DNA from 3 places in the Streptomyces sp. NPDC012888 genome. Region 1 is predicted to be linked to each of the others. Evidence: riboswitches for the same ligand, from Rfam matches in the RefSeq annotation. Region 1 holds a riboswitch; each other region holds the start of a gene.
What was found. A riboswitch is a leader RNA that binds a small molecule or an ion and turns the genes downstream of it on or off. The one in region 1 is predicted to bind thiamine pyrophosphate.
Positions count from the first base shown of each region.

Region 2: another riboswitch for thiamine pyrophosphate. It lies ahead of thiO (glycine oxidase ThiO); the one in region 1 lies ahead of thiC (phosphomethylpyrimidine synthase ThiC).
Region 3: another riboswitch for thiamine pyrophosphate. It lies ahead of ACFY61_RS25525 (thiamine ABC transporter substrate binding subunit); the one in region 1 lies ahead of thiC (phosphomethylpyrimidine synthase ThiC).

Region 1 covers NZ_JBIBBM010000011.1:182,647-185,912, forward strand. Annotated here, with positions in the region: gene thiC (phosphomethylpyrimidine synthase ThiC) at 135-1,922, opposite strand; TPP riboswitch at 1,917-2,051, opposite strand; gene ACFY61_RS20790 (YibE/F family protein) at 2,091-3,266, shown strand, end outside.
Region 2 covers NZ_JBIBBM010000001.1:233,118-236,383, forward strand. Annotated here, with positions in the region: gene ACFY61_RS00995 (thiazole synthase) at 1-416, opposite strand, end outside; gene thiS (sulfur carrier protein ThiS) at 423-638, opposite strand; gene thiO (glycine oxidase ThiO) at 635-1,807, opposite strand; TPP riboswitch at 1,805-1,917, opposite strand; gene ACFY61_RS01010 (NAD(P)/FAD-dependent oxidoreductase) at 2,000-3,220, shown strand.
Region 3 covers NZ_JBIBBM010000016.1:83,512-86,777, forward strand. Annotated here, with positions in the region: gene ACFY61_RS25520 (ABC transporter permease) at 1-490, opposite strand, end outside; gene ACFY61_RS25525 (thiamine ABC transporter substrate binding subunit) at 544-1,641, opposite strand; TPP riboswitch at 1,730-1,839, opposite strand; gene rlmN (23S rRNA (adenine(2503)-C(2))-methyltransferase RlmN) at 1,860-2,972, opposite strand; gene ACFY61_RS25535 (phosphatidate cytidylyltransferase) at 3,059-3,266, opposite strand, start outside.

The sequences.
Region 1 (3,266 bases):
AGTTGGAGCGCGCTCCAGGTCAACACCCTTGCCTGCGCCCGCGGCCGGGAACACCGGGGCGGCCCGCGACTCCCCCCATGAGGTCGCGGGCCGCCCCGCCACGGCGTGCCGGGCCCGGGGCCCGGCCGGCATGGTCAGTCGGCGAGCGGGAGGTACACCCGGTTGCCGGCGGCGGCGAACTCGGCCGACTTCTCGGCCATGCCCGCCTGGATCTCGTCCGCCTTCAGGTCGCCGCCGTGCTCCCGGCGGATGTCCTGGGAGATCTTCATCGAGCAGAACTTGGGACCGCACATGGAGCAGAAGTGCGCGGTCTTGGCGGGCTCGGCCGGGAGGGTCTCGTCGTGGAACTCGCGGGCCGTGTCCGGGTCGAGGGCCAGGTTGAACTGGTCCTCCCAGCGGAACTCGAAGCGGGCGTCGGAGAGGGCGTCGTCCCACTCCTGGGCGCCCGGGTGGCCCTTGGCGAGGTCGGCCGCGTGCGCCGCGATCTTGTAGGTGATCACGCCGGTCTTCACGTCGTCCCGGTTGGGAAGGCCCAGGTGCTCCTTGGGCGTGACGTAGCAGAGCATGGCCGTGCCCCACCAGGCGATCATGGCGGCGCCGATGCCCGAGGTGATGTGGTCGTACGCCGGGGCGACGTCCGTGGTCAGCGGGCCGAGCGTGTAGAACGGGGCCTCCTCGCAGATCTCCTGCTGGAGGTCGATGTTCTCCTTGATCTTGTGCATCGGGACGTGGCCGGGGCCCTCGATCATGGTCTGGACGTTGTGGCGCTTGGCGATGGTGTTCAGCTCGCCGAGCGTCTTCAGCTCGGCGAACTGCGCCGCGTCGTTGGCGTCCGCGATGGAGCCGGGGCGCAGGCCGTCACCGAGCGAGTACGTCACGTCGTACGTCGCGAGGATCTCGCAGAGCTCCTCGAAGTTGGTGTAGAGGAAGTTCTCCTTGTGGTGCGCCAGGCACCACGCGGCCATGATCGATCCGCCGCGGGAGACGATGCCCGTCTTGCGGCGGGCGGTCAGCGGCACGTACGGCAGCAGCACGCCGGCGTGGACGGTCATGTAGTCCACGCCCTGCTCGGCCTGCTCGATGACCGTGTCCTTGTAGATCTCCCAGGTCAGCTCCTCGGCCTTGCCGTCGACCTTCTCCAGGGCCTGGTAGAGGGGGACGGTGCCGATCGGGACGGGGGAGTTGCGCAGCACCCACTCGCGGGTGGTGTGGATGTTGCGGCCGGTGGAGAGGTCCATGACCGTGTCGGCGCCCCAGCGGGTGGCCCAGGTCATCTTCTCCACCTCCTCCTCGATGGAGGAGGTGACGGCGGAGTTGCCGATGTTGGCGTTGACCTTCACCAGGAACTTCTTGCCGATGATCATCGGCTCGATCTCCGGGTGGTTGACGTTCGCCGGGAGGACGGCGCGACCGGCCGCGATCTCCTCGCGGACCACCTCGGGGGAGACGTTCTCGCGGATCGCGACGTACTCCATCTCCGGGGTGATCTCACCGCGGCGGGCGTACGCGAGCTGGGTCACGGCCTGGCCGTCCCGGCCGCGGCGCGGCAGGCGGGGTCGGCCGGGGAAGACCGCGTCGAGGTTCTTGAGGCCACCGCGCGGCGAGGTGTGCTTGATGCCGTCGTCCTCGGGGCGGACGGGCCGGCCGGCGTACTCCTCGGTGTCCCCGCGGCCGATGATCCAGTTCTCGCGCAGCGGGAGGAGGCCGCGCCGCACGTCGGTGTCGACGTTGGGGTCGGTGTACGGGCCGGAGGTATCGTAGAGCGTGACGTCCTGGCCGTTGGTGAGGTGTACCTGGCGGACCGGCACGCGGATGTCGGGGCGCGAACCCTCGACGTACCCCTTGTGCCAGCCCGGCTTGCGCTCTCCCTGCCCGTCCTCGTTCTGGCTGACGGCAGGCGTGCGTGCGTCCTGAATGGTCATGTGACCTGATCTCCCTACGCCGGCATTACCCGGTAACAGGTTCGGCGGTCGACGCAGCCTCCTCCCGTACGCGCGTACGGTGATCAGCGCCCTCTCAGCCCGGTGCTCCGAGCTCCCGCGTTGTGCAAAGGTGCCCCCACGCTAGCGTCATCCATGGCGTGCTGAACAGTGGGCCCCCTCATCTCTTGCGATGATCGGGCTGTGACGTCCTCACCGCAGCCCCCCGCCGAGCCCCCGTACGCCTCCGGTCAGCAGCACGGAAACGCGCCCGGCCACGGACACGCGTCCGGCCGCGGGCCGGGGCACGGACATGGTCACGGGCACGGGCACGGGCACAGTCACGGCCCCGCCGCCCCGGTGTCCAAGCACCTGCGCAAGGTCATCGCGGCCGTGCTGATCCCCTTCGCCACCGCCGTCCTGGTGGGGCTGGTGGTGCTCTGGCCGGGCGGCGCGCCCGCGCACGAGCGGACCGGCGTGGGCTTCGACCGCCAGACCCAGCAGGCGAAGGTGGTCGCTTTGCAGGAGGTCGACTGCAAATCGGTGAACGCCGCCCAGGTCCCGCCCACCGGGGACACGTCCACCCCTTCGGGCCGCGAGGCCCAGGCCGCGCAGAACGGCTCCTGCAAGAAGGCGACCGTCGAGGTGGGCACCGGCCCGGACCGCGGGCGGACCTTCGTCGAGGTCGTCCAGCCGGGCGCGCCGCGGCAGTTGGAGAACGGGCAGGAGGTGGTGGTCGCGTACGCGCCGGACGCGCCGCGGGACCTGCAGTACTCGGTCATCGACGTGAACCGGAAGTTCCCGCTCGCGCTGCTCGCCGGCGTGTTCGCCCTGGTGGTGATCGTGGTGGGCCGGATGCGCGGCCTGTTCGCGCTGATCGCGCTGGTGCTGAGCTTCGGAGTGCTGACCCTCTTCATCCTGCCGGCCATCCTGCAGGGCTCGAACCCGCTGGTGGTGGCGGTGGTCGGGGCGAGCGCCATCATGCTGATGGGGCTGTACATGTGCCACGGCCTGAACGCGCGGACCTCGGTGGCCGTCCTCGGCACCCTGGTCTCGCTGCTGCTGATCGGCCTGTTGGGCACGGTGTTCATCGACTGGGCGTTCCTGACCGGCAACACCGACGACAACACCGGGCTGATCCACGGGCTCTACCCCGGCATCGACATGAGCGGCCTGCTGCTGGCCGGTGTGATCATCGGATCCCTCGGGGTTCTGGACGACGTGACGGTCACCCAGACCTCCGCGGTGTGGGAACTCCACCAGGCGGACCCGACGATGGGGCCGCGCGCCGTGTACCGGGCGGCCATCCGCATCGGTCGCGACCACATCGCCTCGGTGGTCAACACC
Region 2 (3,266 bases), on a different contig from region 1:
AGCACGGGGTCGTCGTTGGTGTACGGCAGGACCGTGAAGCCGTCGTCCACCAGGGTCTCCGCGGCGGCCAGCAGCTCCTCCCCGTCGGGCAGCAGCGTCCGCTCGTCCGCGACCACCTCCAGCTTGATCCAGTCCGTGCCCAGCGCCTCCCGCGCGAGCCGGGCGGTCAGTACCGCCTCGCCGGCCGTGAAGCAGCCCGCCGTGTTGGGCAGCACGTCGATGCCCAGCCCGGCCAGCACCGACAGGACCGAGCCCTGGACCGTGGGGTCCAGCCGCCGCATGGCGACCGTGGTCAGCTCGGTCCCGGACGCGGCCAGCGCGCGTTCCAGCACGTCCAGGCTCGGCGCCCCGCCGGTTCCCATGATCAGACGGGAGCCGAAGGTGCGGCCGCCCAGTGTGAAGAGATCGTCGGCCATGTGCGTTCAGCCTCCCTGGACCGCGGTGAGCACTTCGATCCGGTCGCCGTCGCCGACCGGGGTGGCGGACCACTGCCCGCGCGGTACGACGGCCTCGTTGAGCGCCGCCGCGACCCCGGCCGGGGCCCGGGTCAGGACGGCGACCACCGCGTCGAGGGTGGTGCCGGCGGCGAGCTCGCGCGTCTCGCCGTTGACGGAGACGGAGACGGTGGTGGCGGTCATGCGAAGGACTCCTCCCGGACGGCCGAGAAGCGGCGGGGACTGAAGGGGCGGGCGACCTCGGGGAGTTGGCCGGTGGCGAGGAGCTCGGCCATGACCTCCCCGGTCAGCGGGGTGAGCAGCACCCCGTTCCGGTAGTGCCCGGTGGCCAGGTGCAGGCCCGGCAGTTCGGTGGGGCCGAGCAGCGGGGCGTTGTCGGGGGAGCCGGGGCGCAGGCCCGCCCGGGTCTCGGTGAGCGGGAGTTCGGTGATGCCGGGCACCAGTTCGTGGGCGTCGCGGAGGAGTTCGTACACCCCGCCGGCGGTGACCGTGGTGTCCCAGCCCAGCTCCTCGCTGGTCGCGCCGATCACGAGCTCGCCGTTCTCGCGCGGCACCAGGTACACGTGGCTGCCGCGGACCACCGCCCGCACCGTGCGGGACAGGAACGGTGCGTACGCGCGGGGCACGGCCAGCCGCAGCACCTGCCCCTTGACGGGGCGGACCGGCGGCACCGCCTCGGCGGGCACTCCGGCCAGCCTGCCGCTGAGGCTGCCCGCCGCGAGCACCACCTGGCCGGCGGACACCCCGGTGCCGTCGTCGAGGAGCGCCCCGGCCGCCCGGTCCGCGGTGACGGTGAGGCGTTCGGCGGCCGCGCGGTGGAAGACCACTCCGGCCCGCTCACAGGCGGCCACCAGCGCGGCGGCCAGCCGGCGGGGGTCGACCTGGTGGTCGCCGTCCACCCGCAGGCCCCCGCGCACGCCCGGCGCGAGCATCGGCTCCAGACGCCGGCACTCGCGGCCGGTCAGCCACTCCGACTCCAGGCCGCAGCGGCGCTGCAGGGCGTGCAGTTCGCGCAGGTGCAGCCGGTCGTCGGCGTCGAGGGCGACGGCGAGGGTGCCGCAGGCCCGGTAGCCGATGTCCGTTCCGCCCGAGGCCTCGCCCAGTTCGGCGGCGAACTCCTCGTAGCGGGCGGCGGAGGCCAGGTTGAGGCCGAGGAGCGTCTCCTCGCCGTAGTGGAGTTCGGTGACGGCGGCCAGCATGCCGGCCGCCACCTGGGCGGCCCCGCCGCCGGGCGCCGGGTCGGCGACCGCGACGGTCAGGCCGCGGCCGGCCGCCCGCCAGGCCGTGACCAGGCCGATGATCCCGCCGCCGAGGACGAGTACGTCCGTCGGCCCGGTTCCGTTTCCGTGCATGGGCGTCCAGCCCCTCCCTTCGCCGGCATGACCCGGATCAGGTTCGTACGGTCGGAGGCCGGCCAGCCTCCCTCTCAGCCCGGTGCGCCCGGACTCCCGCGGATAGGTACGGTGGCCAGACTAACCCCCGGCCGGAGGGCCGGGTAAGGGTGACCATTCCTGACGTGCCGTCAGATGGTTAGGGTGGGCCACGTGAGCGAGCAGACGCAGAACACACAGCCCGGCGCCGGAGTCGTCATCGTCGGCGCCGGCATGGCCGGGGTCCAGTCGGCGGTCGCCCTGCGCGAGGCGGGCTTCACCGGCCCGGTCACCCTCCTGGGAGCCGAACCGCACCAGCCCTACGACCGGCCCCCGCTCTCCAAGGCGGTCCTGCTCGGCAAGGCCGAGGACTCCGCCTTCGACGTCGACTTCACCGGCCTGGACATCGACCTGCGGCTCGGCGTCGAGGTCACCGCCCTGCGCCCCGCCGACCGCGAACTGGACACCGAGGCGGGACCCGTCCCGTACGAGGTGCTCGTCCTCGCCACCGGCGCGGAACCGCTGACGCTGCCGGGCGCCGCGGGAGTCCCCGGCGTCCACCTGCTGCGCACCCTCGACGACGCGGAACGGCTGCGGCCGGTCCTGGCCTCCGCGCCGGAGGTCGTCGTGGTCGGGGCCGGCTGGATCGGCGCCGAGTTCGCCACGGCCGCGCGGGCCGCGGGCTGCGCGGTGACGGTGGTCGAGGCCGCCGACCGGGTGCTGGCCGGGGCCCTGCCGGCGGAGGTCACCGCGCCGATGGCCGACTGGTACGCGCAGGCCGGTGCCCGGCTGATCACCGGTGCGAAGGTGGCCTCCGTCGAACCGGGCCTGGTCCGGCTGGACGACGGCCGCACGCTGACGGCGGGCGCGGTGGTCGTCGGCATCGGCGCCAGGCCCGCCACCGGCTGGCTGGCCGGCAGCGGGGTCGAGCTCGGCGCGGACGGCTCCGTCACCGCGGACGACCGGCTGCGGACCTCGCTGCCCGGGGTGTACGCGGTGGGCGACTGCGCCTCCTTCCCCTCGGCCCGCTTCGGCACGCGGCTGCTCGTCCACCACTGGGACAACGCGCTGCAGGGGCCGCGGACGGTGGCGGCGAACATCCTGGGAGAGGACCGGGCGTACGACCCGGTGCCGTACTTCTGGTCGGAGCAGTTCGACCGGTTCGTGCAGTACGCGGGGCACCACGCGGGGGCCGACACCATGCTCTGGCGGGGCGAGCCCGCCGGGGCGGCGTGGTCGGTGTGCTGGCTGCGGGACGGCGCGCTGGTCGCCCTGCTGGCGGTCGGCCGGCCCAGGGACCTGGCGCAGGGGCGCCGCCTGATCGAATCCGGCGCGAAGCTCTCCACCCCCAAGCTCACGGACCCCACCACCCCCCTCAAGTCCGCCACCGCCTGACCGACCCGGCCCGGCCTTGGTGGGGCCCACGGGGGTGTGGCCCTGC
Region 3 (3,266 bases), on a different contig from region 1:
CGCCGAGCACCCGGGCGGCCTCCTCCTGGCGGGGGTCGAGCTGCGCCCAGAGCCCGCCGACGGTGCGCACCACCACCGCGTAGTTGAAGAACACGTGGGCCAGCAGGATGGCCCACACCGTGGTGTCGAGCCGGACGCCCCACAGCTCGTCGGTGAGGCCGCCCCGCCCGACCAGCGCCAGGAAGGCGGTGCCGACGACCACGGCCGGCAGGACGAACGGCACGGTGACCACGGCCCGCAGCAGCTGCTTGCCCGGGAACTCGAACCGGGCGAAGACGTAGGCACCGGGCAGCGCCAGGAGCAGGGTGAGCGCGGTGGAGGCGAGGGCCTGCCAGGTGGTGAACCACAGCACCCCGGCGATGTCCGGGCGGGCGAGCACCTCGCCGATGCGGCCGAACTGCCACCCGGAACCGGTCTTCAGCCCGCGCCCCACGATCGAGGCGACGGGCCAGGCGAAGAAGACCGCGAAGAACGCGAGCGGCACGGCCATCAGGGCCGGCCGGACGGCCGTGCCGCCGCGTCCCTTCCGAACGCTCCCGCGTGCTACTTCACGACGAGCGAGGACCATGCCCGGACCCACTGCTCACGGTTCTTGGCGATCGTGTCCGGAGCGACGGTCTCCGGCTTCTCGATCACCACGCCGTGCTTGGTGAAGATCTCGGGCAGCTTCGCGTCCTTGACGACGGGGTTGACGAACATGTTCAGCGGCATGTCCTCCTGGAACCCGCGGCCGATCATGAAGTCGATCAGGGCCTTGCCGCCCGCCTCGTTCCCGGCGCCCTTGAGCAGACCCGCGAACTCGATCTGGCGGAAGCAGGTGCCGGTGGACACGCCCGTCGGGGCCTCGGCCGGCTGCGGGTCTCCGTACAGCACCTCGACCGGCGGGCTGGAGGCGTAGGAGACCACCAGCGGGCGGTCGCCGCCGGCCTTCTTGCCGCCGGCGGAGCCGGAGAACCGCTCGTTGTAGGCCTGCTCCCAGCCGTCGACGACCTCGACGCCGTTGGCCTCGAGCTTGCTCCAGTAGTCCTTCCAGCCGTCCTCGCCGTACTTGCCCACGGTCGCGAGCAGGAATCCGAGGCCGGGCGAGGAGGTCGCGGCGTTCTCGGTGACCAGCAGGTTCTTGTACTCGGGCTTGACCAGGTCGTCCAGGGTCTGCGGCGGGGCCAGCTTCTTGTCCGCGAAGTACTTCTTGTCGTAGTTGACGCAGACGTCGCCGCTGTCGACCGGGGTGACCCGGTGCTCCTTGTCCAGGTGGTACTGGCTCTCGACGCCCGCCAGGCCCTTGGCCTCGTAGGGCGTGAAGATGCCGTTGTCGAGGGCACGGGAGAGCAGCGTGTTGTCCACGCCGAAGAAGACGTCGCCGCGGGGCTTGCCCTTGGTGAGGATCTCCTGGTTCAGGGCCGCGCCCGCGTCCCCGCTCTTGACCACCTTGACCGTGTAGCCGGTCTGCTTCTCGAACTCCTTCAGGATCGCCTCGGAGGCGTTGAAGGAGTCGTGGGAGACGAGGGTGACGGTCTTGGAGCCGGTACCGCCGGTGGCGGCGCCGTCCTTGTCCCCGGCGTCGCCGCCGCAGGCGGTGAGCGCCGTCATGCCGAGCGCCGCGGCGAGCGCGGTCCCCGCCATCTTCTGGGTGGTGTTCACGGAAATTCCTCCTGGGGGTGACCAGGAGAAGACGCGGCCCCGCCCGGGCGCTCACGAGGAGCGGGAGGCCCGGGCGGGGCGCAACAGCTTGAGGTGGTGACCGAACTTCCTACCCAGAATGACCTGGGCGAGGTTCAGAGGGTCTGCGGCCTGACGGTGCCGCACTCTCAGCGCTGTGGCGCTCCCCTGTCGGAATATGCAGATGTACGGGGCCCACCCTACCGTTCGCTCGCCGCCAGCTGGCCGCAGGCTCCGTCGATCTCCTGGCCACGGGTGTCACGGACGGTGACGGGGACGCCGTGGTTGGCGATGGCCTGGACGAAGGCCCGCTCGTCCTCGGGGCGGGAGGCGGTCCACTTGGAGCCGGGCGTCGGGTTCAGCGGGATCAGGTTGACGTGCACCCGCTTGCCCTTGAGCAGGCGGCCCAGCAGGTCACCGCGCCAGGCCTGGTCGTTGATGTCGCGGATCAGGGCGTACTCGATGGACACGCGGCGGCCCGACTTCTCGGCGTACTCCCAGGCCGCGTCGAGCACCTCGCGGACCTTCCAGCGGGTGTTCACCGGGACCAGGGTGTCGCGGAGTTCGTCGTCGGGGGCGTGCAGGGACACCGCGAGGCGGCACTTGAAGCCCTCGTCCGCGAAGCGGTGGATGGCCGGGACCAGGCCGACGGTGGAGACGGTGATGCCGCGCTGGGACAGGCCGAGCCCGTCGGGCTCCGGGTCGGTGAGGCGGCGGATGGCGCCGACCACCCGGTTGTAGTTGGCGAGCGGCTCGCCCATGCCCATGAAGACGATGTTGGAGAGGCGGGCCGGGCCGCCCGGGACCTCGCCGTCGCGCAGGGCGCGCATGCCGTCGACGATCTGGTGGACGATCTCGGCGGTGGACAGGTTGCGGTCCAGACCGGCCTGGCCGGTGGCGCAGAACGGGCAGTTCATGCCGCAGCCCGCCTGCGAGGAGATGCACATGGTGACCCGGTCGGGGTAGCGCATGAGCACGGACTCCACGAGGGTCCCGTCGTGCAGCTTCCACAGGGTCTTGCGGGTGGTGTCGTCGTCGCAGGAGATGTGGCGCACGACGGACATCAGCTCGGGGAGCAGCGCCTCGCGCAGCTTCTCGCGCGAGGCCGCCGGGATGTCGGTCCACTCGGCGGGGTCGTGCGCGTACCGCGCGAAGTAGTGCTGGGAGAGCTGCTTGGCCCGGAAGGGCTTCTCGCCGACGGCGGCGACCGCCTCGCGGCGCTCGGCCGGCGAGAGGTCGGCGAGGTGCCGCGGCGGCTTCTTGGCTCCGCGAGGGGCGACGAAGGTGAGCTCTCCCGGAGCGGGGCGGGCCATGGCAGGTACTCCTCTAAGACGAAAGGCGCGCTGCACCGGCAGCGCGCCTTTCCAGAGTACCGGGTGGGGGTCCGTACGGGCCCGGCTCAGCCCGTGCCGACGAACAGCGCCAGCAGCAGCCAGACCACCGGAGCGGTCGGCAGCAGCGAGTCCAGGCGGTCCATGATGCCCCCGTGACCGGGGAGCAGCGTGCCCATGTCCTTGATCCCCAGGTCCCGCTTGATCATGGATTCGCCCAGGTCGCCGAGGGTGGCGCTGACGGCCACCGCCAGGCCCAGCAGCAGGCCCTGCCAC